Martelella endophytica: one gene and its partner. The protein of the gene in region 2 binds, or shares a complex with, the protein of the main gene of each other region. Links are inferred from orthologs where the notes say so. Each region holds a gene or a part of one and is shown on either strand. Other genes may lie near its edges.

Region 1 (14,339 bases), 3.9 Mb from region 2 along the record:
GCCGATTACCTTGCCGTCAACATCTCCTCGCCGAACACGCCGGGCCTGCGCAACCTGCAGGCACGCGAACAGCTTGCGCGCCTGCTGGGCGCCATTGCCGAGGAACGCGAGAAGGCGGCAACCGGCACGCCGGTCTTCCTGAAGATCGCTCCCGACCTGACGGAAGAGGGGCTGGACGATATCGTCGCGGAGATCCGGGCGAGCACGCTGGACGGCGTGATCGTCTCGAACACGACGCTCGCGCGTGACGGGCTTGTCGATCAGAGGCAGGCGGGTGAGGCCGGCGGCCTCTCCGGCGCGCCGCTCTTCGAGCGGTCGACCGCGCTTCTCGCGCGTATGCGCCAGCGTCTCGGACCGGAGGCGGTGATCATCGGCGTCGGCGGCGTCTCGACCGGCGAACGGGCCGCAGAAAAGATCCGCGCCGGTGCCGATCTGGTGCAGATCTATTCCGGCATGGTCTATGAAGGTTTCGACCTTGTCGAGGCGAGCCTCAAGGCCATGGTCACGGCGATGGAGCGGATGGGCGTTTCATCGCTTGCGCAATTGCGCGACAGCAGCGTCGAGGAATGGGCGAGAAAGCCGTTCTGACTACTGGCTGAGGCACATCGACCAGAACGGCGTGTTGCCCGATTTCGGGCTCGTCGCCATCGCCACGCCGACGTGCGCATAAGGGCCGAGCATGTTTTCCAGATGCTTCGGCGAGTTCACCCAGGCCTGGAAGGCGCGCTCTGGAGTGCGCTGCTGCATGGCGATGTTTTCCGCCGCCGGCAGCGTCAGGTTCATGCGCTTGAAGCGATTATAAACGCTCTCCGGACCGGTGATGTGGTTCATCTTGCCGGCGAGCGCCATGCGGCTTGCCTGGTCGATGGCCGCGGCCTCGCAGCTGCGCGAATATGAAACGGGCGGCAGGCCACGGCTTTTGCGCAGATCGTTGACCCAGGGCAGGAAGGTCGATGTCATGCCCTCGGCGTCGACATCGCCGGAAGGCATGCCACTGCCGCCGAAAAGGCTGATGCTGCAGGCTGAAAGCCCGACGGCGAGGAGACCGACGGCAAACGCCCTGCGGCCGGTACGAAAGGGAATGGTGGTCAACGGCGATAGCTCAATATGCGGATGATCAGGAAGATCGGTACCACGATGATGGCGCCGAGCACGAAATAGTGGCCGACTTCGCCAAGGGCGGCGAAACCGCGCTGCCAGATGTTGCGGAAGAAATCGATGACGCCGTACCAGAGGTCGAGCGGATGAATGCCGAGTGCTGACAGGATGAAGCCGACGACCAGCGACACCACCAGCAGCCTGACGATGGTTCCGACGACCGTGCCGCCCAGAAACCTGTTCACTTCATTGCCCATACCGCTCTCCCGTCCGAGGCCCCGACTATCGCGGGCGATAGATGCGCAATGCGGCGCATTCATGGTTGTTCCGCCGCAAGGTGGCGACGGGCGCGGCGATTGGCAAGATGGGCCGTAAACATTCCGCTTGCTTTTCCCGGCAAAAGGCAGCATTGGCGCTCAGTCCATTCTCCCGGTCGACACATCATGAACATGACTTTCTTCTCCTCCGGCGACCTCATCGCCGATCGGCGTGCCGATTATGCGCGCATGCTGGATGAGGCCGGCGATTTTGCCGCCGCTGCCGATCTCATGGAACAGGCGCTTTCGCTTGTTCCGGAATGGCCGGCCGGGCTCGCCATGCTCTCTGCCTACCAGGAACATGCCGGTGACGTCGATGGCGCCATCGCCACGCTGGAAGTGCTGGAAAAGCTCGATGCGGAAGACATCTTCGCCGCGCGGCTGAAGCTGGCCGTGCTGGGCGCTGCGCGCGTTCCCGCCCATCCGCCGGGACGCTATGTCGAGGCGCTGTTTGATTCCTATGCCGAACATTTCGACGAGGCCCTGACGGAGCGGCTCGATTACAGCGCGCCGGAGCGGCTTGCAGCCCTCCTTGCCGAAACGGAAGGGAGCCGTCACTTCCCCCTGGCCGTCGATCTCGGCTGCGGTACGGGGCTTTCCGGCGAGGTGTTGACCGGACGGGCCGACCGGCTGGAAGGCTTCGACCTGTCGCAGAACATGCTGCAGAAGGCCGAGGAGAAGGGGCACTACGACCTGCTTGCACAGGCCGACCTGCTGCTCGCGCCTGAAGAGAGCGGGCTTTTCGGCGAAAGTCTGGGGCGCCATCGCGCCGACCTTGTGGTCGCCGCCGATGTGCTGATGTATCTCGGCGCGCTCGGCAGCCTGTTCGAGAACGTCAAGGCGCTGATCGCGAATGACGGGCTGTTCCTGTTTTCCGTGGAGGACGGCGGTGCTGGCGCCGATTTCACGCTGCTGCCGTCGCTTCGCTATGCCCATTCCGCCGCCTATGTCGGCCGTCTGCTAGCCGCGCATGGCTTCGTGCTTAGGGCCGAGCGCCAAACCACGCTGCGCAAGGACGCCGGCGAACCAGTGCCGGGCATCCTGTTTCTCGCCGCCCGGAACGGCTGAACCGGGGAACCTCGCCGCAGCAAACTGCGTTGTTCATGAAATTGATCCGCACGCATCTCCGCGCCGCTGCGCGCGATGCGTCGGAAACCTCAAAGGAGGCAGACATGAACATCACACCCGAACTTTGCCATGCGGCCCGCATTCTCGCCCATATCGACCGTTCCGCCCTGTCGCAGGAGAGCGGCCTTGCCGAAGACCAGATCGCGGCCTTCGAGGAGGGGACCGGCGACCTTGGTGAGGCCATGCGCGAGAAGATCGGAACGACGCTGGAGGCGCTCGGCGTCATCTTCCTGCCTGAGGACAAGGAAGGCGGGGCGGGGCTGCGTCTCAAGTTCACCGAGGGCGAGACCCGACGCATTCTCAACTGGGAAGGCGAGGGCGGTCGCGTCAACCAGGATGACGTCGTCTGACCATTTGACGTGCACATGATTTTGAGTGATGACTGGCCGGGGCGCGACAGCGCTCCGGCCTCCTTGTATCCGGCGGCCGGCCTCGACATCACGGAAACAGCATCACGTGTCAGAAAACAGGTTTCTCCGCGGCATCCTCAACTCCACCTCCGAAAGCCATTCGCTGCTCGAGGATGCGCAGGGCATCATCACCGGTGCCATGCTCGCCACGCTCGGCGTTCTGGTGCTGAAGGCTGGAGGGTTGCTGACCGGCGGCACGGCGGGGCTTGCCTTCCTGCTGGTCTATTCCACGGGGATTGGCTTCGGCTTTGCCTTCTTTCTCGTCAACCTGCCGTTCTATTATTTCGCCTGGCGCCGGCTCGGCCTCGCCTTCACGCTCAAGACCTTCGTCTCCGTCGCGCTGACCTCGGCGCTGACCGGCATCGTTCCGCAGTTTCTGACCATTGGGGAAACCCATCCGCTGGCGGCGGGGTTTTTCGGCGGAACGCTGGTCGGTACGGCGCTCCTGATCTTCTTCCGCCACAGCGCCAGCCTCGGCGGCTTCGGCATTCTGGCGCTCTACCTGCAGGATCGCCTCGGCTGGAAGGCAGGCTATGTGCAGCTCGGCCTTGATGGCATGGTGCTGGTGCTGTCCTTCTTCGTCGCCTCGCCCTTCATCATTGCCTGTTCGATCGCGGGCGCCGTCGTCATCAACCTCATCCTCGCCGTCAACCATCGCCGCGACCGCTATATCGCGATGTAGCCTGCTTCAGCGGCCGGCCGCGCGGCTGATCTCCGGCAGGATTTCGCGCGCATAGGAGGCGGCATCGATCGGACCGATCTTCTTGTAGAGGATGGTGCCCTCGGGGGAGACGAGGAAGGTCTCGGGAATACCATAGACGCCCCAGTCGATCGCCTCGGCGCCACGGGCGTCGACACCGATCGCGGCATAGGGATTGCCGAGTTCGCCAAGAAAGCGAAGGGCGTTGTCGGACTTGTCCTTGTAATTGATGCCGACCAGATGGACCGCCGGGTTCTTCGAAAGCTCCAGCAGAAAAGGGTGCTCCTGCCGGCACGGCACGCACCACGAGGCGAAGACGTTGACCAGCGTCAGCTTGCCGGCGATCTCGGCATCGGTCAGCGCCGGGCGTTCGCTGCCGGGAAGCGCGGGAAGGTCGATCGGCGGCGCCTGCTTGCCGATCAGCACGGAGGGGATTTCCGACGGGTCGCGGCCAAACAGGATCTGCCAGCCGAAGATGCCGAAAAGTCCGATGACGACGATGAGCGGAATGGCGGCGAAAGCGTAGCGGCGGCCATTCGCCGGCGTCTCTTCATGCTTGTCAGTGGTCATGCCTGCGGCCGTCCGGTGCTGCGACGGGAGACCCCGGCTTTCTCGAGTGCCTCAAGCTTGTGCCTCTGGATGCGGCCGTCGGCGATGAGCCAGATAACAAGGCTGGCAAAGACCAGTGCGGTTATGCCATATGCGGCGAGAATGAAGGGGGCGTGATCCATCAGCTTACCCTTTCGACCGTGCCGGCACCGATGCGGCTTGCCGCGACCTTGCGCATTGCGGAGACACGCCGCCTCAGGATCTCGTTTCGCATGGCGGCAAAATGCATGGTGAAGAAGGCGAAAGTATAAGCGAAAGCCATCACCAGAAGCGGCCAGAGGAATTCCGGGTCAATGGTGGGGCCGCCGATCCGCAGCACGCTTGCCGGCTGATGTAGCGTGTTCCACCAGTCGACGGAAAACTTGATGATCGGGATGTTGACGACGCCGACGAGGATCAGGATCGCGGCAAGCCTGGCGGCGCGGGCGGGTTCGTCGATGGCGCGATGCAGCGCGATGATGCCGAGATACATCAGGAACAGCACCAGTACCGAGGTCAGCCGCGCATCCCAGACCCACCAGGCGCCCCACATCGGCTTGCCCCAGAGCGAGCCGGTGACCAGTGCCAGAAAGGTGAAGGCAGCGCCGATGGGGGCGGCCGCCTTGTGCGCGACATCTGCCAGCGGATGGCGCCAGACCAGCGTGCCAAGGGCCGCGGCCGCCATCACCATGTAGCACATCATGGCAAGCCAGGCGGCGGGTACGTGGATATACATGATGCGAACGGTGTCGCCCTGCTGGTAGTCGCCCTCGGTGGTGAAGGCGAGCCACAGGCCAATGATGAAGAGCACGGCCGTGATGCCCGCAAGCACCGGCACCACCCGGCCGACAAGCGCAAGAAACCGTGTCGGGTTTGCAAGCCCCGAAATCATGCCGCCTCTGGTTCCGTTCATCGTGCTCATGGTTTCTTCCCTTGCCCCAAGGATGTCGCTCAATCCGCCGCCTGACGCAAGGCCGCGGCCGCGGCGAGGGGGCCGATGACCGCAAAAAACAGCATCAATGCCACCAGGATCAGAAATGGCGGCAGAAACGGTTGCGGGTCGGTGACCGCCGCATAGGTGGCGCTGACACCGAAGATCAGCACCGGCACGGCGAGCGGCAGCACCAGCACCGGCACAAGCAGGCCGCCGCGCGGCAGCGACACGGCAATCGCGGCACCGGCTGCGCCGATAAAGGTGATGGCCGGGGAGCCCGCGAGCAGCGTCAGCGCCGCTGCGCCGAGCGCCCGCGCCTCGACATTCAGCATCAGCCCCATGACAGGAGACAGCGCCACGAGGGGCAGCACCGATGCCGTCCAGTGCGCGAGACACTTTACCAGCACGGTGACGACAAGCGGCATGTCCTGAATCAACAGAAGATCGAGCGAGCCGTCCTCCCGCTCGGCCTGAAACAGCCGGTCGAGCCCGATCAGCGTTGCAAGCAGCGCTCCGATCCACAAGACGGCCGGGCCGATGCGCGACAGCAGTGCAAGGTCGGGGCCGACGGCAAAGGGAATGACGGCAATGACGGAGAAGAAGAACAGAAGCCCGATCAGCGCTCCACCGCCGGCACGCACCGCAAGCTTCAGGTCCCTGAGATAAAGCGCCAGCACGATCAGACGCCCTCCGGCAGAAAGGGGTCGGCGGCAAGCTCGACAGGGCCGGAAAAGCCGAGCTCTCCGCAGTTGGAAAGCGCGAGCGGCTCGTGGGTGGCGATGATGGCGATGCCGCCTTTGGCCAGATGCCGGTTGACGATATCTTCGATCAGCACCTTGGATGCGACATCGAGCGAGGCTGTCGGCTCGTCGAGCATCCACACCGGGCGATGGGCCACAAGCAGCCGCGCGAAGGCCAGGCGTCGCTTCTGGCCGGCGGAAAGATAGCCAAAGGGAAGATCGAGCGCGCCCGCAAGCCCGACGGCGTCAGCAGCGTCCTCGAGCGAAACAGAATCGCCCCCTTCGTAGTCCCCCATGAAGTCACGCCAGAAGGCGAGATTCTCGCCAACCGTCAATTCCCGCTTCATCGCATTCAGGTGTCCGAGATAGTGGCTTGCTGCTCCCAAGGGATGGCGTCCCGCCTCGTCCTCGAAGCAGGCGCTTCCGGTCTCTGGCCTCAACAGGCCGAGGGCAGCGCGTATCGCGGTCGATTTGCCGGCGCCGTTGGGCCCGGTGAAAACAAGGCTCTCCCCTTGTTTCAGCACGAACGAAAGCCCGCTGAAGATCAGCCGATCGGCGCGGCGGACGGACAGGTTTTCGGCGTTCACACGACTGCCAGCCAAAGCGCCATTCCCCTCACTCAAACCGATTCCTAAAAAAATTCAATTTTCAGCGCGTGATATCTGGCACCTTTCTTAGAAACTATCTATAAGTTCCGCAACCACGCCAGCGGCCGGCGTGTTTCACATCCTTGAGCCGAACCTGGGGCATTTTGTCCCGCGTGCGGACAGCGGAAATGGTCGTACCCGCATCCTGATGTCGTATGTACATAGGCGTTCGCACGGCTGGTCTAGGCCAATCAGAATGAGCGGGGTTTTTATCCGTGGCTAAATCACTCGACAGTTTCGAATGTCGCTCCACACTTGATGTGGACGGAAAAGAGTACGTCTACTACAGCCTGCCAAAGGCTGAGGCCAACGGCCTTTCGGGCGTCTCCAAGCTTCCCTTCTCGATGAAGGTGCTTCTCGAAAATCTTCTGCGCAACGAAGATGGCCGTTCGGTCACCAAAGACGACATTCTTGCTGTCGCCAAGTGGCTGACGGACAAGGGCACCGCCGGCGCCGAAATCGCCTACCGTCCGGCCCGCGTGCTGATGCAGGACTTCACCGGCGTTCCCGCCGTTGTCGACCTCGCTGCGATGCGTGATGGTATCGTCAACCTCGGCGGCGACCCGGAAAAGATCAATCCGCTGGTTCCCGTCGACCTCGTCATCGACCACTCGGTCATTGTCGACGAATTCGGCACGCCCCAGGCCTTCGCCAACAACGTCGAGCTGGAATACAAGCGCAACGGCGAACGTTACCGCTTCCTGAAGTGGGGCCAGCAGGCGTTCAAGAACTTCCGCGTCGTTCCGCCCGGCACCGGCATCTGTCACCAGGTGAACCTCGAATACCTTGGCCAGACCGTCTGGACCAAGGAAGAAGACGGTTCTGAAATCGCCTATCCCGACACCTGCGTCGGCACCGACAGCCACACCACCATGATCAACGGTCTTGGCGTTCTCGGTTGGGGCGTTGGCGGTATCGAAGCCGAAGCGGCCATGCTCGGCCAGCCGGTTTCCATGCTGCTGCCGGAGGTCATCGGCTTCAAGCTCACCGGCCAGCTGAAGGAAGGCGTGACCGCGACCGACCTGGTTCTGACCGTCGTTCAGATGCTGCGCAAGAAGGGCGTTGTCTCCAAGTTCGTCGAGTTCTACGGCCACGGCCTCGACAACATGACGCTCGCCGACCGCGCCACCATCGGCAATATGGGTCCGGAATACGGCGCCACCTGCGGCTTCTTCCCGGTTGATACCGAGACGCTTCGCTACCTCGACATGTCGGGCCGCACCAAGGACCGTATCGCCCTTGTCGAAGCCTATTCGAAGGCACAGGGCATGTTCCGCGAAGGCGACGGCGAAGATCTGGTCTTCACCGATACGCTCGAACTCGACCTCGGCGACGTTGTCCCGTCCATGGCTGGCCCGAAGCGTCCGGAAGGCCGCATCGCGCTGGAAAATATCGCTTCCGGTTATGCCGAGGCGCTGTCTTCCATGTACAAGAAGGACGCTTCCGAGCTCGGCAAGCGTTACAAGGTTGAAGGCACGGATTACGATCTCGGCCACGGCGATGTCGCCATTGCCGCCATCACGTCGTGCACCAACACCTCGAACCCGTCCGTGCTGATCGCTGCCGGCCTTCTTGCCCGCAACGCCGTTGCCAAGGGCCTGAAGTCCAAGCCGTGGGTGAAGACCTCGCTTGCACCCGGATCGCAGGTCGTTGCCGAATACCTCGAAAAGGCCGGTCTGCAGAAGGACCTTGATGCGCTCGGCTTCAACCTCGTCGGTTTCGGCTGCACCACCTGCATCGGCAACTCCGGTCCGCTGCCGGCCCCGGTTTCCAAGACCATCAATGACAAGGGCCTGATTGCTGCCGGCGTTCTCTCCGGTAACCGCAACTTCGAAGGCCGCATTTCGCCGGACGTTCAGGCAAACTACCTGGCCTCTCCGCCGCTGGTTGTCGCCCATGCGCTTGCCGGCACGGTCACCAAGGACCTGACCTCGGAGCCGCTTGGTGAGGACAAGGATGGCAACCCGGTCTACCTGAAGGACATCTGGCCGTCGGCCAAGGAAGTTCAGGAGACGATCGAGAAATACGTCACCCGCGAACTCTATGAGACCAAGTATGCCGACGTCTTCAAGGGCGACGAAAACTGGCAGGCTGTTCAGGTTCCCGATGGCCAGACCTATGCCTGGGACGATAATTCGACCTATGTCCAGAACCCGCCCTACTTCGTTGGCATGACCAAGGAGCCGGCCGGTGTGAAGGATATCGAGGGCGCTCGCGTTCTCGGTCTTTTCGGCGACAAGATCACCACCGACCACATTTCTCCGGCCGGTTCGATCAAGGCACAGTCGCCTGCCGGTGAATATCTCATCGCTCACGGCGTCTCGGTTGCCGACTTCAACCAGTACGGCACCCGTCGCGGCAACCACGAAGTGATGATGCGCGGCACCTTTGCCAATATCCGCATCCGCAACCACATGCTCGGCCCGAACGGCAAGGAAGGTGGCTACACCATCCACTATCCGTCCAAGGAAGAGATGTCGATCTTCGACGCCGCCATGGAATACAAGAAGGAAGGCGTTCCGCTGGTCATCTTCGCCGGTGGCGAATACGGCAACGGCTCCTCGCGCGACTGGGCGGCCAAGGGCACCAACCTCTTGGGCGTTCGCGCCGTCATCGCCGAAAGCTACGAGCGTATCCACCGCTCCAACCTTGTCGGCATGGGCGTCATCCCGTTCACCTTCGAAAACGGCGCCAGCTGGGAAAGCCTCGGCCTGAAGGGCGACGAGACCGTCACCATCGAAGGTCTTGCCGACGTCAAGCCGCGCGAGCACAAGATCGCCAAGGTCACCTTTGCCGACGGTACGGTGAAGGACATTCCGATCCTCTGCCGCATCGATACGCTCGACGAGCTCACCTACGTCAACAATGGCGGCATCCTGCAGACCGTTCTGCGCGACCTGACCGACTAAGAGGTTCGTTCGTCACTGATGTGAGATTTGAAGCCGGGCAGCCAAAGCTGCCCGGCTTTTGTGTTTGTTGAGCTTGGTATTGAACCGGGCTCAGGCAGGCATAGAAGTATCCCGAGGCCTCCTAGAAGCTGATCTCTCCCCCTGAGGGAGAGATGCCCCGACAGGGGCAGAGAGGGGTGAACCCTTTCCGAGAGCACGGAGAGTGCGGCTTATGCCCCAAACCCCTCTCTGTCGCTCTCGCGACATCTCCCCCTCAAGGGGGAGATTGGTTGCTGTGTTGCGCAAGGCGGCTTGTCCCTTGGTCGAATAGCGTCTAGGCCATGTCTTCACGTGCATAGCATCGGGAGGAAACCAGCATGTCGCCCATACCTTTTGCCGTCATTGGCTCCGGCTGGCGGGCCGAATTTTTTCTGCGGGCAGCGGTTTATCTTCCTGAGCATTTCGCCGTGGCCGGCATCGTCAGCGGTCGCGATGCCGACGGGCGGGCGGCGCTTGCGGAGCGATGGAATGTGCCGGTCTTCGCCGCGGTCGATGAACTGCTGGCCGCGACCCGTCCGGAATTCGTGGTCGTTTCCGTGCGCAAGGAAGAGATCGTCGCACGCATTTCGGAGCTTGCGGCGCATGCGATGCCGGTGCTGGCCGAAACGCCGGCGGCGGCCGATCTTGATGGACTGTTGCAGCTTCAAAGGCTGGTCGAAGCCGGTGCGCGGATCGAGGTCGCCGAGCAATATTTCCTGCATCCGACGCTCTCTGCCATGCGGACGCTCATTGATGACGGGCTGATCGGCACTCCGCGCTATGCGCATGTTTCGATCATGCAGACCTATCACGGCGTCAGCGTCATGCGGAAACTGCTCGGCATCGGCTTCGAGAATGCCACGGTGACGGCGAACGCTTTCTCGCTGCCGGTGGTGAAGGGACCGGGACGCTATGGCGGGCCCGAACGCTACGAAGTGATCCCGGCGGCCCAGACCGTTGCCACCTTCGATTTCGGTGACAAGGTCGGGCTTTATGATTTCGCCGATGGCCAGCACAGGAGCCGCATCCGCGCGGCCCGCATCACCGTGCGCGGCGAACGCGGCGAGGTGACGCCGGAGCGCGCCGATTACCTGATCGACGAGAAGACGCCGATGTCCGTCGAGCTCAGGCGCATGGACAAGGGCCATTTCGTTAATTTCGAGGGCTATCATCATGCGGGCATCATGGCCGGCGGGCGGTGGGTTTACGAAAACCCATTCCCCGGCCCGTCGATGACCGACGACGAGATCGCGGTCGCGACCTGCCTTGCCAACATGCGGCGCTATGTCGAGGAGGGCCGCTCGTCCTACAGCTTCGCCGAGGCCGCACAGGATTGTTATCTGGCTGAGGCGATGGATGCCGCGGCGGCGACGGGGAAGCCCGTCACCACGACAAGCCAGCCGTGGAGCAGGCCTGCGACTCTCTGAAGCGTGCCGCAACGTGTATGATTCCTGGAAGATCCGTCACGACCCTTTCAAAGGGACACGTTAGGGTTACAGTCATTCCGCCGGTTTCGACCGCATCAGGCACCGCAAGCAAAGGAATGGATTTGGCTCAAGGCGACAAGAACGATGAACATTCACTGACAGGCATCACCCGCGAGGCGCTGAAATCGGCCGATGGACAGGAGGTCTCGGTCAATGACATGATGAAGACCTTCGGCGCGACATCATTCGTGCCATTGCTGATCCTGCCCGCACTGCTGGTGGTCTCGCCGCTCGGCGGCGTGCCCGGATTGTCATCGCTCTTCGGCATCATGATCGTACTGATTGCCGCGCAGAGGGTGCTTGGGCGTGACAATATCTGGCTGCCCGGATTCATCCGCAATCGCAGCATTGGCAGCGACAAGGCGGAGAGCGCGATGAAGAAGATCCTGCCCGTCACGCGTTTTGTTGATCGCTATTCCCGCCAGCGACTGACTTTCCTCTTCCGTCCGCCGCTTGTCCGGCTTCTGCCGCTTGCCTGCGTGCTTGCGGGGGCGGGCATGCCGCTGTTCGAGATCGTGCCTTTCGCCTCCGCCTTTCTCGGCGCTGCCGTGGTATTGATGGCCTACTCGATGCTGACCCGCGATGGCATCTTCGCGCTGCTGGCGCTCTTTCCGATCGCTGGGGGGCTATGGTTCGGGCAGACCGTGCTGTTTTGAAGGCCGCCCGCCAGAAGGGCCCGACCGTCCCGGCCCGCATAAGCGGCATCACGCTTTTCGCCGCGGATTTTCACCCCATCGTGACTTTCGATTGAAGCCGGATGGCGCTAGATTGCGCTGGTTTCCAGACGGGCCTTTTCCGGCTCGCAGATAAAGGTTCAGGCAGTGCTGAAGCAGACGATGATACTGGGCGCGCTTTTGGCGGGCCTTGCGCTTGGTAGCGCTCAGGCCGGCGCGTTGAAGAACCCGCTCGGCGTCATCGAGCTGTTCACATCGCAGGGGTGCTCGTCCTGCCCGCCGGCCGACAAGGCGGCCGCGACACTTGTCGATGAGGGTGATGTCATCGTGCTCGCCTATCATGTCGACTACTGGAACTATCTCGGCTGGACCGATCAGATGTCGAGCCCGGAGAATACCAAACGCCAGTACGATTACGGGGCCGCGATGGGCCGATCCGGCGTCTACACGCCGCAGGCGGTGCTGAACGGTCGCAGCGAGATGGTCGGTACCAGTTCGACGAAGCTGCACCAGTCGCTCGAAGCCATGAAAGCCAAGGGCGACGGTCTTAGCGTGCCCATCGACATCGGCATGGAGGGCGACGAGGTTCAGATCAATATCGGCGCCGGCAGCGGCAAGGCCGATGTGCTTGTGGTCTATTTCAATTCCCGCCAGCAGGTCGAGATCAAGGACGGCGAGAACAAGGGCAAGACCATCGACTACCGCAACATCGTCACCGATGTGCAGACGGTCGGCATGTGGCATGGCGAAGCAAAAAGCATTGCGCTGCCCGCCCGTGTGCTGGAGCCGAAGAAAAGCGATGGCTGCGCCATCCTGCTGCAATCGACGGATGCCAGGGGCAATCCGGGCCCCATTCTCGGCGCAACGCTGATGACGGCGAAGAACGGCTGAAGCGTCGCTCGCGGCCGGATTGTGGCCGGACTTTGTCATCCGGTTAACAACTTATTTACCATAATCGGACAATGCTCTTGCGCATGACTGCGGTCCTGCGCGCCTGCTTCTCGCAGATGCTGCCAGCGACCGCAAAACCCTATCGGTGAGGCAAGCGGATGGCTGAAGCGCGCAGGATGCAGGACGAAACGGGAGGGCGCCCCTCTCTCGACGCGCTCAACCGCACGATCGAGGGACTGGAATCACGTCTCGGCGACCTGATGGAGGCACGCGCTCCGAGCCGCCGTCTTCCGCCGCTTCCGGGAGCGGAACGCGCCGCGGCTCCGCAGGCTGCCGGCTCGGCCCGCATGGATGCCGAACTGCGCGACATCAGCCGCACGCTGCGCGACCTGCGCTCCAGCCTGCGCGAGGATTTTACCGCAAGCCTGCGCGACGAGCTCGCCAGCCTTCACGACATGCTGTCCCATATCGATCGGCAGACCGATACGCGTGAGGTCGATGCCGAGACGCGCGGCGAACTGCTGCGCATCTCCGAGGGTATAGATTGGCTGGTCGCCAATGCCGCGGCCGATGATGACAGTCGCCTTATGGCGGAGTTCTCGAACCTGCAGACCATGCTGCGCGGCCTTGCCGACGCCAAGAGCATCGAGCGGCTGGAGGGCCGGTTCGATGGTATCGAACGCCAGCTCGAAGGCCTCGATCCCGCCCGTCTCGATGGTGATCTCGCAAGCCTCGCCAAGGGGCTCGACGACATCAAGCGCGGCCTTGCTGCCGGCGACAGTCGCGAACATCTGGAGGAAATCGAAGAGCGTCTTTCGACGCTGGCGCAGGCGATGGAGACGCTATGCACGCGGCTTCCGGCCTCCTCCAAGAGGCTTGATGGCCAGGTCACGGCCATCGAGCGACGCATCGGCGATATCGACCGCAATCTCGAACGCATTGGCCGCCGCCAGAACGAAGCGGTGCGCGATCCTGCGGTCGAGCGGATGGAGACGCGGCTCGGCGAACTCGGCAATGCGCTTGCCGCCATTGACTGGCAGATGCGCGACCAGGGCAACAAGCAGGCCGTTCTCCTCGAAAACCTGGAAACGCTTGCGCGCCGCATCGAGAAATACGGTGAGGATGACGGCCATATCCGGCTCGAAGCCCGCCTCGACAAGCTCGCCGGTGCCATCGAAAACCTCCGCCCCGGTATCGACCGCGAAGCCCTTGGCGAGGCCGTGGCCGGACTTGCCGAGAAGATCGGCCAGGTTGACGTTGCCGGCGCCGAGCGTCGACTTGCCGGCAAGCTCGACAGCTTTGCGGCTCCCGGTTTCGACGAGAAGGCCCAGCTGGAAATCCGCGAGCGCTTCGACAGGCTCACCCAACTCGTCGAAAACGGCAAGCCGGGCATAGAGCCCCGCGCACTCGAAGATGCCGTGACCCGGCTGTCCGACCGCATCGGTCGCATCGACATTGCCGGGTTGGAACGCCGCATCGCGGCACGGCTCGACGCTCAGGGGGCGAACGAACTCGACGCCGGAAGTCGCCGCGAAATCCGCGAGCAGTTCGAAAAGCTCGCCGGCCTCATCGAAAATGGCAAGGACGGCATCGCGCCGCAGGCGCTTGAGGATGCCGTGTCGCGCATCAACGACCGGATCGCCCGCATCGATATCGATGGACTGGAGCGCCGCTTCGCCGCACGGCTGCAGGCCAAGGGGCCTGCCGCGCTCGATGACGCGACCCAACAGGAAATCCGCGGCCAGTTCGAGAAGCTTGCCGCCGCCGTCGAAAACGGCAGGTCGACGTTCGAGCCGCG
Region 2 (14,367 bases):
CTCGTCGACGATGATGACGCGGTCGGCGTCGCCATCAAGCGCGATGCCGATATCGGCGCGGACTTCATGTACCTTTTCCTGAAGCGTCTTCGGATAGGTCGAGCCGCACTCCTTGTTGATGTTGAGGCCGTTCGGTTCGGTACCGATGGTGAAGACATCGGCGCCGAGTTCCCAGAGCGCCGTCGGCGCGGCCTTGTAGGCGGCACCGTTGGCGCAATCGATGACGACCCTCAGACCATGAAGCGTGACATCGCGGGGCAGCGTGCGCTTGACGAATTCGATGTAACGGTAAATGTCGCCGTCCACGCGGCTCGCGCGGCCGATCTCGTTGGCGCTGGCGAGCTGGGGATAGAAGTCCTCGCGGTCGACGAGCGCCTCGATACGCGCCTCGATATCGTCCGACATCTTGTAGCCATCGGGGCCGAAGAGCTTGATGCCGTTATCGGCATAGGGGTTGTGGGAGGCGGAGATCATCACACCGACATCGGCGCGCAGCGAGCGCGTCAGCATCGCAACGGCTGGGGTCGGGATCGGGCCGAGCAGGTAGACATTGAGGCCTGCGGCAGTGAAGCCGGCAACCAGGGCATTCTCCAGCATGTAGCCGGAAAGCCGCGTGTCCTTGCCGATGACGACGCGGTGGGCATGATCGTTGCGACGGAAGATCGTGCCGACGGCGATACCGACCCGCATGGCGAGGTCCGGGGTCATCGGAAAGGTGTTGGACTGTCCGCGGATACCATCGGTTCCGAAATATTTGCGTGCCATTGCGTTCCTCTTCAGCGTCGCGAAGGTCGCGCCGCTCGTCTGTTGTCGTGGTCCCCCATGGGCCTCTTGGCAGAAAATACGTGCCAAGACACTTAAAATAACATCAACAACGCTAATACGACGTTACCGGGGCCGACCGTGTCCGGGCACCCTACATGTCGCCATCACCGCCCTCGCCGACCGTGCGGCGGAAGACGGCCCGGACGTCGGCGCCGAGATCGGCCATCAGCGCCTCGAGCGTTGCAACATCTGGGCTATCCGCCAGTCGGAGCACGCGTTCCAGCAGGCCGGCCGGCGCGTTCTCGGGTTCGAAGCCATCGTTGATGCAGGCACGGGTGAGCTGGGCGATGTTGGTATAAAGCTCCAGCGCCTTGCGGCATGCCTCGATATCGCCCTCGCCCATCAGCGCAGGACCGAACCGGACGAGCACATCGTCGGTGGTCAACACTTCCTCGCCACCGCACCGGGTGACGCCACCGGCGAGATGGCAATACTGGGCGATGAATTCGATGTCGATGAGGCCACCCGGCACGAGCTTCAGGTCCCAGGAGCTCTTCGGCGGCTTGTCGCGCTCGATCCGCGCACGCATGTCGGCGATGTCGTGGGCCAGCTTCTCCCGATCGCGCGGTTTGGCGAGAACGGCATCGATGATCGCGCCGGTCTCCCGCATCAGCGAGGCATCGCCGCAGAGCGGATGGGCCCGCGAGAGCGCCATGTGCTCCCAGGTCCAGGCCTCGTTCATCTGATATTTCTCGAAGGCTGCAATACGCGTGGCGAGCGGCCCGGCATTGCCGGAGGGCCGCAGCCGCATGTCGACCTCATAAAGCACGCCCTCGGCCGTCGGCGCGCTCAGGGCGGCGACAAGCCGTTGGGTGAGGCGGGCGAAATAGCGCGGCACGTCGAGCTGTTTGGGGCCGGAAGACATCCCGAGCGGATCGTCGCAATCATAGAGAACGATGACGTCGACATCCGAGCCGGCGGTCAGCTCGGCGCTGCCGAGCTTGCCCATGGCGAGCACGGCGACGCGCTGGCCCTCGACCTTGCCATAAGCCTCCTCCATCTCGGCAAGCACGCCATCAAGCGCCTCGCTGATGACAAGGCTTGCGAGCGTCGTCAGCGCCCGCCCGGCAGCAAAGCCGGAGATCGCGCCGGTCATCAGCCTGATGCCGATCAGAAAGCGTTGCTCGGCGGCAAAGATGCGCAGGCGATCCAGCCGTTCCTCGTAGAGCTCGGCGCCGGTCATGAAGGCGTCGAGGTGGTCTGCGAGATAGCTGCGGGTGGGGATGTCGGTGAGGAGAGCCGGGTCGAGCATACCATCGACGATATGGGCGCGAGCTGCGATGATTTCCGCCAGACGCGGCGCCGAAGACATGATCTCGACGAAGAGCCGCATGACATTCAGGTTGTTCTGTAGCAGCGAAAAGAGCTGGATACCGGCCGGCAGACCGGCGAGAAAGCGATCAAAGCGCAGGATCGCCTCATCCGCACGGCGGCTTTCACCGAAGGCCTTCAGCAAGGCAGGCATCAGTTCCGTCAGCCGCTGCCGCGCCTTGGCGGACTGCGTCGCACGGTAGCGCCCGTAATGCCAGGCACGGATGACCCGCGAAATATCCTCCGGCCGTTGAAAGCCGAGCCGACGCAGGGTCTCGAGCGTACCGGGATCATCGTCCTCGCCGGTGAAGACCAGATTGCCGGCCTCGTCGGACAGCGTGATCTCGCGCTCGAACAGCCGAGCGTAACGCTTCTCGACGGTCTTCAGGGCGTTTAGTAACGCCTTCGAGAAATCAGCGATCGACCGGAAGCCGCACATGCGCGCGATGCGGATGAGTTCGGCGTCATCTTCCGGCAGAACGTGGCTCTGTTCATCGCGGACCATCTGGATGCGATGCTCGACATTGCGCAGGAACCAATAGCTCGCCGTCAGTTCATCGGCGGTCGCCCGGTCGATCCAGTTAGCCGCGCAGAGCGCCTCAAGCGCATCGATCGTGCGGCGGCAGCGCAGTTGCGGCATGCGTCCACCGGCGATCAGCTGCTGGGTCTGGACGAAGAATTCGATCTCGCGGATGCCGCCGCGGCCAAGCTTGACGTTATGGCCATTGACCGCGATCAGCCCGAAGCCCTTATGCGCATGAATCTGGCGCTTGATCGAATGGATATCGGCGATCGCGGCGTAATCGAGGTATTTCCGGAAGATGAAGGGGGTCATCTCGGCAAGAAAGGCTTCGCCGGCCGCAAGATCGCCGGCAATCGGACGCGCCTTGATATAGGCGGCCCGCTCCCAGTTCTGGCCGCGCCCTTCATAGTAGAGCAGCGCGGCCTCGACAGGAATGGCCAGCGCGGTCGAGCCGGGATCTGGGCGAAGGCGGAGATCGGTGCGGAAGACATAACCATCGCCGGTGCGCTCCTGCAGGATGCGAACCAGACGACGCATCAGCCGCGGGAAGAGTTCCCTCGCCTCCCAGGCATCGGGGATAATAGCGGCATCGGGATCGAAGAAGACGACGATGTCGATGTCTGAGGAATAGTTGAGTTCCGAGGCGCCGAGCTTGCCCATGCCGAGGACGACCACACCCGACCCTCGCGAGGGAGCATCGGAATCGGAAAGCTTCAGCTTGCCCTCGTCGCCAGCGCTCTTCAGCAGGTGATCGATCGTCGCGGCAACAGCGGCAGACGCGAAACGGCTGAGAAGATCGGTGATCTCATCCGGCTTCAGAATGCCAGCAAGGTCTGCGAGCGCCAGCAGGAACGCGACACGGCGCTTGCGACGCCGCAGGTGCACCATGAGACTTGCATCCGTCGTTCCGTCAGTACGCCAGTCGGCGCGCGTGGCTTCGATCTCGGCCTCGATCTGCGGGACCACGGGCTGATCGACGGCAGCGAGCAATGGCGGATGAGAGCGGGCGTTTTCGGAGAGAAACGGCGAGAGCGACATTGCCGCAGCGAGAAACCGGGTCAGGCGGTTCTCGGCATCGCTCAGGAAGGACGGCAGGCCGTCTCCGGTCGAGACAAGAGCGGCAAGCTCGGAAAGAGCCGCTGCCTCGCCGTCTTCACTCATCGGAAAGATGGGCTCGCCGGCAAAATCGCCGAGCCGCAACTGAGACCTGTCCATCGTTTCCTCCGCCTTTTTGCCGGAACGTCTTTTGTTTCGAGGAAACGTTTAGCATCGCCCGGCCTCAGCATAAAGCATCAGCGGGCGGGACGGGTCTGGCTTTCGGCGATGGGAAAACGGAGAATGGCCGCAAGGCCGGTAGCAGGCGGGGCGGCAATCGGCGCAGGTGCCAGGGTGAAGACGCCGCCATGCATGGCAGTCACCGCGTCGACCAGCGACAGGCCGAGCCCCGTACCCGGCTTCGAACGGCTGGCATCGAGACGAACAAAACGCTTCTTCACTTCGTCGATCTGCTCCGGCGGAATGCCGGGTCCGCTGTCTGCGACGGTAAAGACGGCCTCATTTCCGGTCTTCCTGAGAGAAAGCCGGATGACCTTCTCGCCGTCACCGTCCACGGCATATTTGATGGCATTGTCGAGGAGATTGAAGATTGCCTGTCCGATGAGTTCCCGGTTGCCGTTGATCGAAAGACCAGGCTCGATTGCGCATTCGAGCGCAAGACCGGCCTCTTCGGCAACAGGGCCGTAGAGCTCTGCGCTATCCTCGACAATGGCGGAAAGGCTGACCGGCGACATTTCGGCGGCGACCGAACCGGCCTCGACCCGCGATATCATCAACAGCGCGTTGAAGGTGCGGATCAGCAAGTCCGATTCGGAAATGATGCCTTCGAGCGAGGCGCGGCGCACCTCCGGATCGTTTGTCGCAGCCGCATCGGCAGCCTTGTTGCGCAATCGCGTAAGCGGCGTCTTGAGATCGTGGGCGATATTGTCGGAGACCTGACGCAGGCCTTCATTGAGGCGGACGATGCGGTCGAGCATCAGGTTCAGCGAATTGGAGAGGCGATCGAATTCATCGCCGGAGCCGGCAACGGGCAGTCTCTGGCTGAGGTCGCCGGCCATGATCCTGCCGCTCGCGGCCGACATCCTGTCGATCCGCTTCAGCGCATTGCGACCGATCGCGAACCAGATGATGAGCGCGCCGACTCCCATAATCGTGAGGGCCAGCAACAGGGCCTTCCTGACGACGATATGCAATCGTTCCGGGTCGCCGAGATCACGACCGATCAGCAGACGGATTCCGTCGTCAAGCTCGATGACATAGCCGATCGCGCGATGGCCGCCGCCGGTCTCGGCAAACCCCTCATAGCGGAACGGCGTGCTGATCCAGCCGGCCTGATTCAGCACGCCGGGCTGGAGCGAAGCGACATTGCTGGCAAGGATATCGCCCTGCTCGCTGGCGATGACATAGAGATTGGCATCGGGCTGCTGGGCGCGACGCTCGATCACGTTGAAGAGTCGGCGTATTCCGCCGCTGGTAAACGTCGCCTGCGCCATCGACACTTCGCGATCGAGCGATTCGCGCATCTGACGGATGACGAGGCGTTCCGAGACGGCCATGACGTAGAAGACCATGACCGCAGCGCAGAGACCGAACAGCACGATGTAGACGGCGGAAAGCCGCACTGCGGTCGACTTGAAAAGCAGGCGAAGCCTATCCCTCATGACAATCCGTCAGGCATCGTACTTGATCATGTAGCCGGAACCGCGGATGGTCTTGAGCAGCGGCTTGTCGAAATCCTTCTCGATCTTCGAGCGAAGTCGCGAAACATGGACGTCGATGACGTTGGTCTGGGGATCGAAGTGATAGTCCCAGACGTTCTCGAGCAGCATGGTGCGGGTCACCACCTGTCCGGCATTCTTCATCAGATATTCGAGCAGCCGGTATTCGCGCGGCTGCAGCGTGATTTCGCGTCCGGCACGACGAACCTCGTGGGCCAGACGGTCGAGTTCGAGGTCGCCGACCTTGTAGAGCACATCCTGTTCCGGCGTGCCTTTTCGACGGCCGAGCACCTCGACGCGCGCCAGAAGCTCGCTGAAGGCATAGGGTTTGGGAAGGTAGTCGTCACCACCAGCCCTGAGCCCGGTGACGCGATCGTCGACCTGCCCGAGGGCGGAGAGAATCAGAACCGGTGTATGGGTGCCGCGTTCACGCAGCGCGGAAATGACGGAAAGCCCGTCGCGCCGCGGCAGCATGCGGTCGACGACCAGTACGTCATATTCATTCTCCGTGGCCATGAACAGGCCGCTTTCGCCATCGCCGGCATGCTCACAGGCAATGCCCGCCTCGCGAAAGGCCTTGGTCAGGTAGGCCGCCGCCTCCAGGTCGTCTTCGATCACCAAAATACGCATGCTGGCGACCATATCGCCTTTGCCAGCGGCGTGACAAGCAGCTTGTCCTTTGTCATCGGGAAGCATGTGCGGCTCCGTTCGTTCCATGGCCAACGGGAAAGAAAAAGGCGCAGAGCCAGAGCTCCTGCGCCTTCTCCTAAAGTCAGCTTCGATCAGCCCTGGTCGTCGGGCTCGGTCGGAAGCGCGGTGAACATGCTGCCGTTGTCGGTCTCGACCTGGAACAGGGCCTGCGAGCGACCCTTGCCGGCCGCATCGTCAACCTGCTTGATGATGTCGTCGGCCGAGGCAACAGTCTGGTTGTTGACGCTGAGGATCTTCTGACCTTCAGCAAGGCCCTTCACTGCCGCATCGGAGTCGGGATCAACGGCCGTCACGGTCACGCCGGCGCCATCATCTGCAGGCGCGACCTCGATTCCGAGCCGCTTCATCAGCGCGCTCTCGGCTGGAGCACCCTGCGGCATGCCCGGCGTTGCGGCTGCCAACTGGTCGTCATTCGGGAACTCGCCGAGCTTGACGTTGATGGTCTGCGACTTGCCATCGCGCCATACCGAAAGCTCGACGTCCTGGCCGGGCTCCATCATGCCGATGGTGCGAGACAACGAACGGGCATCCTTGATCACGTCGCCATTCACGGCGGTGATGACGTCGCCCTGCTTAAGACCGGCCTTGGCACCGGGGCTGTCGCTGGTCGGCTCGGAAATCATCGCGCCTTCCGGCTTGGCGAGACCAATCGATTCGGCGATGTCCTCGGTCACCGGCTGGATACGAACACCGAGCCAACCGCGCTCAACGGAACCATCCTGAATCAGGTCGTTGACGACGTCCTGGGCAAGATGAGCCGGAATGGCAAAGGCGATGCCGACATTGCCGCCCGACGGCGAGAAGATCGCCGTGTTGATGCCGACGACTTCACCGTTGAGATTGAAATCGGGGCCGCCCGAATTGCCGTGGTTCACAGCCGCATCGATCTGGATGTAGTCGTCATAGGGACCGGAGGAAATGTCGCGACCGAGCGCCGAGACGATGCCGGCGGTAACCGTGCCACCGAGTCCGAACGGGTTGCCGACGGCAACCACCCAGTCACCGACTCGAACCCTTTCATCATCGGCGAACTTCACATAGGTGAACTCGCGATCTGCATCGACCTTCAGGACGGCGAGGTCCGTCCGCGGGTCCGTGCCGACGAGCTTGGCATCATACTCGGTGCCATCATCCATCAGGACGGAGAAGGCGTCGCCTTCCTTGACCACGTGATTGTTGGTGACGAGGTAGCCGTCACCGGAGACGAAGAAGCCGGAGCCCTGCGCAACCGGACGCGGACGCCCCTTATGGGCCTGTGGCGGGGGAGTCGGCTGCTCGGGCGCTCCGAAGTCACGGAAGAAGCGCTTCAACGGATGGTCATCCGGCAGGTTGTCGAAGCCGCGGCCACCAAAACCGAAGCCGAAACCGTTATCCTGCTGGGCCACCGGTTCGGCGTCGCTTTCCACGACCACGGAAACGACGGCCGGAGAGACGGCCGCAACCACATCACCGAAGCCCGGAACAGCCGGTGCCTCAACTTCGACCGGATCGGCAAGCGCCTGGGGGATGGCGACAGGGAGGGTCGCCGAAAACAGCACGGCGGCAAGCCCGGCGGCTGCCGAGGCCTTCAGCATGGGTTTGAGTTTTCCTTGTCCAACGGAAGAGTCGAGCATCGAAATTTTCCTCTCATGTCGATTTTTGAAGCGGGGTTTCAAATCGTATGAGGGGAATATAGGGAGGCCGACATTACAGAACACTGTCCGCTTTATGACGGATTGTTAATTCTCAGTTTTTTCCGACAGCAGCTTTTCCAGACGGCGCTCCTCGGCTTCGGAAAGCGGCCGATCAGGCGCCCTGCGACGTGCCGAAAGTCGCCACAACGCTAATCCGCCAGCGACGACCAGAATAAAGGGAGCGCCCCATAATATCCAAGTATGCGGGGAGAAACGCGGCCTCAGCAGCACGAATTCGCCGTAGCGGGAGACTACATAGTCCAGCACGGCCTCGTCGCTGTCGCCAGCCTCGAGCCTTTCGCGCACGAGGAGGCGAAGGTCACGGGCGAGATCGGCATTGGAATCGTCGATCGACTGATTCTGGCAGACCATGCAGCGCAATTCAGCTGAAAGCGTGCGAGCACGAGCCTCAAGGGCCGGGTCGTCCAGCACTTCATCCGGATTGACGGCGAAGGCGGGTGTGAACGGCAAGAGCAGGAAGAGGATGAGGAGAAACCGGGTCATTCTGCAGCCCCTGGACTGGGTTGCACCGCAGCAGCTCTGTGGCGGCGGGCCGGAGCACCGATCCTCAGGCGACGATCGCTGAGCGAAACAACACCGCCGACTGCCATGAAGACACCACCCAACCAGATGCAAAGGATAAATGGCTTCCACCAGACGCGCACCACAAAGGCACCGTCAGGCGCGGGGTCACCGAGGGAGATATAAAGCTGGCTAAGGCCAAACGTGCGAATGCCGGCCTCCGTCGTGGGCATGTTGCTTGCGAGGAAGACACGTTTTGCTGAGACGACGCTGCCCCGATCCGACCCCTCTCGGCTGATCGTAAAGCGACCTTCACTGTCGATATAGTTTGGCCCGCGGACGTCGCGCATGCCATCAAAGCGCACGCTGTAACCGCCCGCCTCCACCGTCATCCCCGGTGTCATCTCCAGCACGGTTTCCGTCTCGTAGAGGGTAACGGCAACGATCCCAAGCAGGGTCACGCCGATGCCGAAATGGGCCAGAGCCGTTCCGAACGCGGAACGCGGCAGGCCCTTGAGCCGGGGGATCGCCTTAGAAAGAGGCACACGTCCGAAACCGGCGCGGAAGCAGATATCGCTGACCGCCCCCCCCATCAGGAAAAACGCAAGTGCAACGGCCAATATGGCGAGCACCGGGCCACCCGAATGATAATAAAGGAAGGCGGCCGCAAGCACGAGCGCGACGATCGCCGCGGCGATCAGCCGTTCGGCGGCAGCCTTCAGGTCGCCGCGCTTCCATGAAAGCATCGGCCCGAAGGGCACAGCTAGCAGCAGCGGCACCATGAGCGAGCCGAAGGTGAGATTGAAGAAAGGCGGACCGACCGAGATCTTGTCGCCGGTCAGCGTTTCAAGCAGCAATGGGTAGAGTGTTCCGACAAGCACCGTTCCTGCCGAAACCGTCAGGATCAGATTGTTGAAAACAAGAGCGCCCTCGCGCGAGATCGGCGAAAACAGGCCGCCAGCCTTCAGCAATGGCGCCCGCCACGCAAAAAGTGCCAGCGAGCCGCCGATGAAGAAGGCCAGTATTGCAAGAATGAAGACGCCGCGGGATGGATCGGTCGCGAAGGCATGCACCGAAGTGAGGACACCGGAGCGAACCAGGAAGGTGCCGAGAAGCGAAAGCGAGAAGGTGAGGATCGAGAGCAGGATCGTCCATATCTTCAGCGCTTCGCGTTTTTCCATAACAAGCGCCGAATGCAGAAGCGCGGTCCCCGCCAGCCACGGCATGAAGGAGGCGTTTTCGACAGGATCCCAGAACCACCAACCGCCCCAGCCGAGTTCGTAATAGGCCCAGTAGGAGCCCATCGCGATACCGGCCGTGAGGAACAGCCAGGCAAGCAGAGCCCATGGCCGCACCCAGCGAGCCCAGGCCGCATCGATACGCCCGCTCACAAGGGCGGCAACGGCAAAGGAGAAACAGACGGAGAAGCCGACATAGCCGAGATAGAGCAGCGGCGGATGGATGGCGAGGCCGACATCCTGAAGGATGGGATTGAGCTCGCGTCCCTCCCCCGGCGCCGGCGACAATCTGAGGAAAGGGTTCGACGTCAGCAGAATGAAGAGCAGAAAGGCGACCGCAATCAGCGCCTGCACAGACAGCACATTGGCGCGCAGCACCTCGGGTAGATTTCGCCCAAAGGCCGCGACCAGGGCGCTGAACAGCGTCAGGATCAGCAGCCACAGCATCATTGAGCCTTCGTGATTACCCCAGACGCCGGTAAACTTGTAGAGCAGCGGCATCAACGAATGCGAGTTCTCCCAGACGTTCCGGACGGAGAAATCGGAGGTCAGATGGGCGCGGATGAGGACGGCGAAGGAGAAGGCCACCAGTCCGAACACCGTCAGCGAGCCGCTCGTGCCGACAGCCATCATCTGGACATTGCCGCGGCGGGCGCCGAGAAACGGTATCACTGCCGTTACCAGCGCCGCAGCGAAGGCAAGGATCATTGCGAAGAGCCCGAGTTCGACGATCATTGCGTTTCTTCCCCCTCCCATACGCCGTCATGCTTCAACCGGTCGGCGACCTCTTTCGGCATGTAGTTCTCATCGTGTTTCGCCAGCACCGAGTCGGCCAGGAACACGCTGTCGTCGGGACCGAACCGGCCTTCGGTTACGACGCCCTGCCCTTCGCGGAAGAGATCGGGCAAGATGCCCTGATAGCGAACCTCGACTGTACCGCCGCCATCGGTGACGGCGAACGCGACATTCCGCCCTTCAGAGCGTCGCACCGAGCCTTCTTCAACCAGGCCGCCCAGCCGGATCCGCGTGCCCGGCGCCACCGGCGTCGTCGCAAGGTCGGACGGCATGTAGAAGTAGGAGACGCTGCGACTCAGGGCAAACATGACGAGCAAGACGGCTGCAGCGACAACGCCTACCCCAACACCGATCACCACCAGGCGTTTCTGTTTACGCTTCATGGGCTTGTCGCCTCCAGCTGCAATGCCGAGGCAAGGGCGGCAAGCCTGTCGGCCGGTTCGCTACCTTCGCCGAAAAAGGCCGTCGCCCGGTCGACCGCTTCGCCAGCGGCCGCTTTATCGCCGAGTACGGCATAGGACCGGACGAGCTGCATCCATCCATCTATGTCGTCAGGGTTGGCCGCAAGCCGATCGGCGAGGCCGCTCACCATTCCGCGAACCATGTCACCACGCTCGCTTTCGGAAAGCGAGGCAGCCGCATCGATCGTCTGTTGGTCAGGCCCGTTGCCGACCACGCCTGCGTTTGCGACAGCGTTCCGGTTGGCAGAAATGTGCTGATTGATCAGGTCGCGCATCGGCGCGCCTTCTGGGAATCGTGCGGCCAACTGGGAGAACTGACGAAGCGCATCGGCGTTATCGCCACTCTGTTCCGCGGCAAGCGCCACGAAGAACGAAGCGCGGTCGTCGCCACCGTCTCCAGCAGCGGCTTGTCGAAACACCTCCAGCGCCTCATCGGCCACGATGCCAGAAGACTGCCGGACCATGGCCTCGCCAAGCCCCACGAGCCTGTCAGGACTTGGCCCGGTCAAGCGTATGGCATTGGCATAGGCCTCGCGGGCTTCGCCAAATCGACCTTGGCGGAAATAGACGGGAGCAATGACATCCCATCCGCGGGCGTCATCGGGATTGGAAGCAAGATGCTGCTCGACTCGTGCGACCAGAACCGAGAGTTCGGGTTGGTCCGCCGAAAGCCGCGCAGCCAAAGGCTGATCCGACATGCCCGGCGATCCAAAATAGGGATAGGCAAGACCCGCACACACGAACACGGCTGCAACGGCGATGACCAGGCTCCACTTCGAACGGCTCGCATCGCTTTTTTGCTTGCCATCGTGCTTGTCCGACCCAGCCGCCAGGAGCCTTCGCCCCACCTCGGCCCGTGCCGCCTCGTAGGTGTCCGCCTCGATCAGCCCTTCGGCCCGCTCTCGCTCCAGCTCCCGCAGCTGATCGCGGTAGACGGTTTCCCCGCTTGCGGCCGAATCGTCAGAACGTCCGCGGATGCCGAGCAAAAGCGGAAGCGCCGCCGCAATAACGGCAGCCAGCAGCAAAACAATGGCTATCGCGGCAAAAAACATGGCACTTTCGTACTGCAGCGGACAGCAATTTCCAACCGTATTGATCACCTAGCCGGCTGAAATCACGCGAAAATGAGACGATCGACCAAAAGGCCTGACAATCGTCAGTATGTTCCTTAGTTCAAGAGACTCCAATTGCCGCTGGCATCGCGGCAGGCTGCCCCCCGACCGGTATACTCGCTGCCGCCGACATAGACGCGCTGCGTGTATTGACGGCAATTCTGGTCCCCCACCTTGTAGGGACTGGCGGCGACGACCGTGCCCTTTGACTTGCTGCCCTGCCAGCTGACCTCTTCCCCGGATGGCGCGGAGGCCAGCGCGTATTGCTCTGCACGAAGCGCGCTGGCCGCATCGCCCGGCGACAAGGCGACGCCCGCTCGGCCAACGAGACCAGTTCCGAGCGTCGAGACCTGCACGGGCTGTGCGACGCGTTCACCGCCGAGTTGGGGAACGGGTATGCTCGTCGTGGAACAGCCGGAGACGAGCAGCATCGTGGCGATTAGTACGGTATTGCGCTTCACCTTCGTCCTCAAATGTCGTTTCCGTCGTGCGGATTGGTATCTTTTCTTGAACCTGCAACCACGACCACAGCTAGGGCGCGATTGTGGCCACAATTCGCTCCATCGGTCCAAAACCGCCTTTGCTGGAAGGCCCTTCTAGCCCTTTGCGGGCAATACGACCCTCGCATGCAGCCCGGCCCCCTCAAGCCCAGTCAGTTCAAATCGTCCGCCATAAGCCTGCACGATATCGTCCACGATGGAAAGGCCGAGGCCAGAACCGGCACCACTTTCATCGAGACGTTCTCCGCGTTTCATCGCCTTGCGAATCTCCTCGGGCGTCAAGCCAGGTCCGTCATCGACTACCGTGATTTCAGCCCAACCGGCACCATCGCCATTGGTCTCGCTCAGGCGATGCGCCTTGACCTCCACTGAATAGCGGGCAAAGCGCCCTGCGTTTTCCAGAAGGTTCCCCACGACTTCCTCCAGGTCCTGCTGCTCGGTCGCAAGCACCAGTCCCGCCTCACAGGAAAACGAAAATTCGGTGTCGGGATTGAGCCGACGCATCACCCTCACGAGGCGTTCCAGCGTTGGCTGGACATCGCAACGCGTCAGGACGGATTCCGATTGCGCGGCAATCCGGGCGCGGTTGAGATAGGCTTGCACCTGCGATTGCATCATCACAACCTGCGACGTGATGAGCTTGCCTTCCTTATCGCTCATACGCTGCGCCTCGTTCAACAGAACGGCAATCGGCGTCTTCAACGAATGCGCCAGATTCCCGACCTGCATGCGGGCGCGTTCGATGATGGCGCGATTGTTGGACAAAAGTGCGTTAATCTCGTCCGCAAGCGGCTGAACCTCGTGCGGGAAAGCCCCCTTCATTTCGCCCTCGCCGCTCTCGGAAATCTGGCTGAGCGCCCTCCGCGCCTTGTCGAGCGGGCTCAGCGCCCACAGGATCACGAGCCCGTTCAGGAGCACGCTGGCCGCGCCAAAGAGCGCGAGCGCAAGATAGAGGCGATGGGAAAACCAGCGCACTTCGTCATCGACCGTTTCACGGTTGCCGGTGACCCGGATGCGCGCCGCACGGTCCTTTTCATCCATGACCACGACGGTCTCGATGACGGCCACGTCGTTGTCGTTGTTGTCGCGGACGATATAGGTACGCCGGAAGTCGCCATCATAGGGAACCTCGTCCTCCGATTTTCGCGGAAGATCGGTATCACCGAGAGACGGCGAATGCAGCGTCTCCTTCGTCGGGTCGTAGAGCGGGTCGACGACCCAGTACCAACCGGTCTGCGGTTGCTGATAGTTCAGATTGCCGAGCTGTGGAGCGCCTTTGAGCTCGCCATTATCGTCCACAGATACGGAATTGATAACGTTAAACATTTCCGCCTGGAGCAACTGCCTGAACCCGCGTTCTGCGGCATTGCGATAGAGCGCGGAAATCACGATCGCGATGACGAGGAGAGCAATGACGAACCAGGCTGTGGTCAGCGCCAGAGATCTGAAGGTGACCGAATTGCCAAATCTCATTCGGGGGCCTGCATCCGGTAGCCAAGGCCGCGCACCGTCTCAATGCATTCAGAGCCGATCTTCTTGCGCAACCGACCAACAAAAACCTCTATCGTATTGGAATCCCGATCGAAATCCTGATCATACAGATGCTCCGTCAATTCGGTCCGTGAAACCACCTCGCCCTGATGATGCATCAGGTAGGAGAGAAGACGATATTCGTGCGAGGTCAGCCGCAGCAACTCGCCGTCGACGGTGGCGCGAGAGGCCTTGACGTCGAGTGCGACCGACCCGCAGGTGATCGTTCCCGTCGCATGCCCGGCTGCGCGACGGATCAGTGCCCGTATGCGCGCCATGACTTCCTCGATATGGAAAGGCTTGGTGACATAGTCGTCCGCGCCAGCATCGATCCCGGCGACCTTGTCGCTCCAGCGGTCTCGCGCCGTCAGGATCAGAACCGGCATCTTCAA

Evidence for each region.
Region 1: the proteins of ccmE (region 2) and ccmB are in contact, whole or in part, in a solved structure (PDB 8CE8), measured with the Escherichia coli proteins. The link is inferred for Martelella endophytica from one-to-one orthologs.

The regions. Positions count from the first base shown.
Region 1 is NZ_CP010803.1:121,063-135,401, reverse strand. What follows is about bases 4,023-6,981. They hold ccmB (heme exporter protein CcmB), read right to left. Parts: upstream 5,853-6,981; coding sequence 5,193-5,852; downstream 4,023-5,192. Other genes in these bases: acnA (aconitate hydratase AcnA), read left to right, coding at 6,778-6,981; ccmA (heme ABC exporter ATP-binding protein CcmA), read right to left, coding at 5,855-6,517; TM49_RS00590 (heme ABC transporter permease), read right to left, coding at 4,384-5,154; ccmD (heme exporter protein CcmD), read right to left, coding at 4,220-4,384; TM49_RS00600 (DsbE family thiol:disulfide interchange protein), read right to left, coding at 4,023-4,223. In the rest of the region: TM49_RS00630 (quinone-dependent dihydroorotate dehydrogenase), read left to right, coding at 1-588; TM49_RS00625 (CAP domain-containing protein), read right to left, coding at 589-1,092; TM49_RS00620 (DUF6460 domain-containing protein), read right to left, coding at 1,089-1,355; TM49_RS00615 (class I SAM-dependent methyltransferase), read left to right, coding at 1,542-2,483; TM49_RS00610 (hypothetical protein), read left to right, coding at 2,588-2,893; TM49_RS00605 (YitT family protein), read left to right, coding at 3,000-3,635; more of TM49_RS00600, read right to left, coding at 3,642-4,022; more of acnA, read left to right, coding at 6,982-9,471; TM49_RS00570 (Gfo/Idh/MocA family protein), read left to right, coding at 9,828-10,916; TM49_RS00565 (exopolysaccharide biosynthesis protein), read left to right, coding at 11,033-11,632; TM49_RS00560 (DUF1223 domain-containing protein), read left to right, coding at 11,813-12,541; TM49_RS00555 (peptidoglycan-binding protein), read left to right, coding at 12,700-14,339. UniProt on the Escherichia coli protein: Required for the export of heme to the periplasm for the biogenesis of c-type cytochromes.
Region 2 is NZ_CP010803.1:4,009,333-4,023,699, forward strand. The notes cover bases 9,033-12,019. They hold ccmE (cytochrome c maturation protein CcmE), read right to left. Parts: upstream 10,756-12,019; coding sequence 10,309-10,755; downstream 9,033-10,308. Other genes in these bases: TM49_RS18510 (heme lyase CcmF/NrfE family subunit), read right to left, coding at 9,033-10,312; ccmI (c-type cytochrome biogenesis protein CcmI), read right to left, coding at 10,752-11,885; TM49_RS18525 (hypothetical protein), read right to left, coding at 12,002-12,019. Also shown: glmM (phosphoglucosamine mutase), read right to left, coding at 1-765; TM49_RS18485 (bifunctional [glutamine synthetase] adenylyltransferase/[glutamine synthetase]-adenylyl-L-tyrosine phosphorylase), read right to left, coding at 917-3,874; TM49_RS18490 (sensor histidine kinase), read right to left, coding at 3,952-5,376; TM49_RS18495 (response regulator transcription factor), read right to left, coding at 5,386-6,075; TM49_RS18500 (Do family serine endopeptidase), read right to left, coding at 6,216-7,757; TM49_RS18505 (cytochrome c-type biogenesis protein), read right to left, coding at 7,863-8,321; more of TM49_RS18510, read right to left, coding at 8,318-9,032; more of TM49_RS18525, read right to left, coding at 12,020-12,418; TM49_RS18530 (sensor histidine kinase), read right to left, coding at 12,542-13,918; TM49_RS18535 (response regulator transcription factor), read right to left, coding at 13,915-14,367. UniProt on the Escherichia coli protein: Heme chaperone required for the biogenesis of c-type cytochromes. Transiently binds heme delivered by CcmC and transfers the heme to apo-cytochromes in a process facilitated by CcmF and CcmH.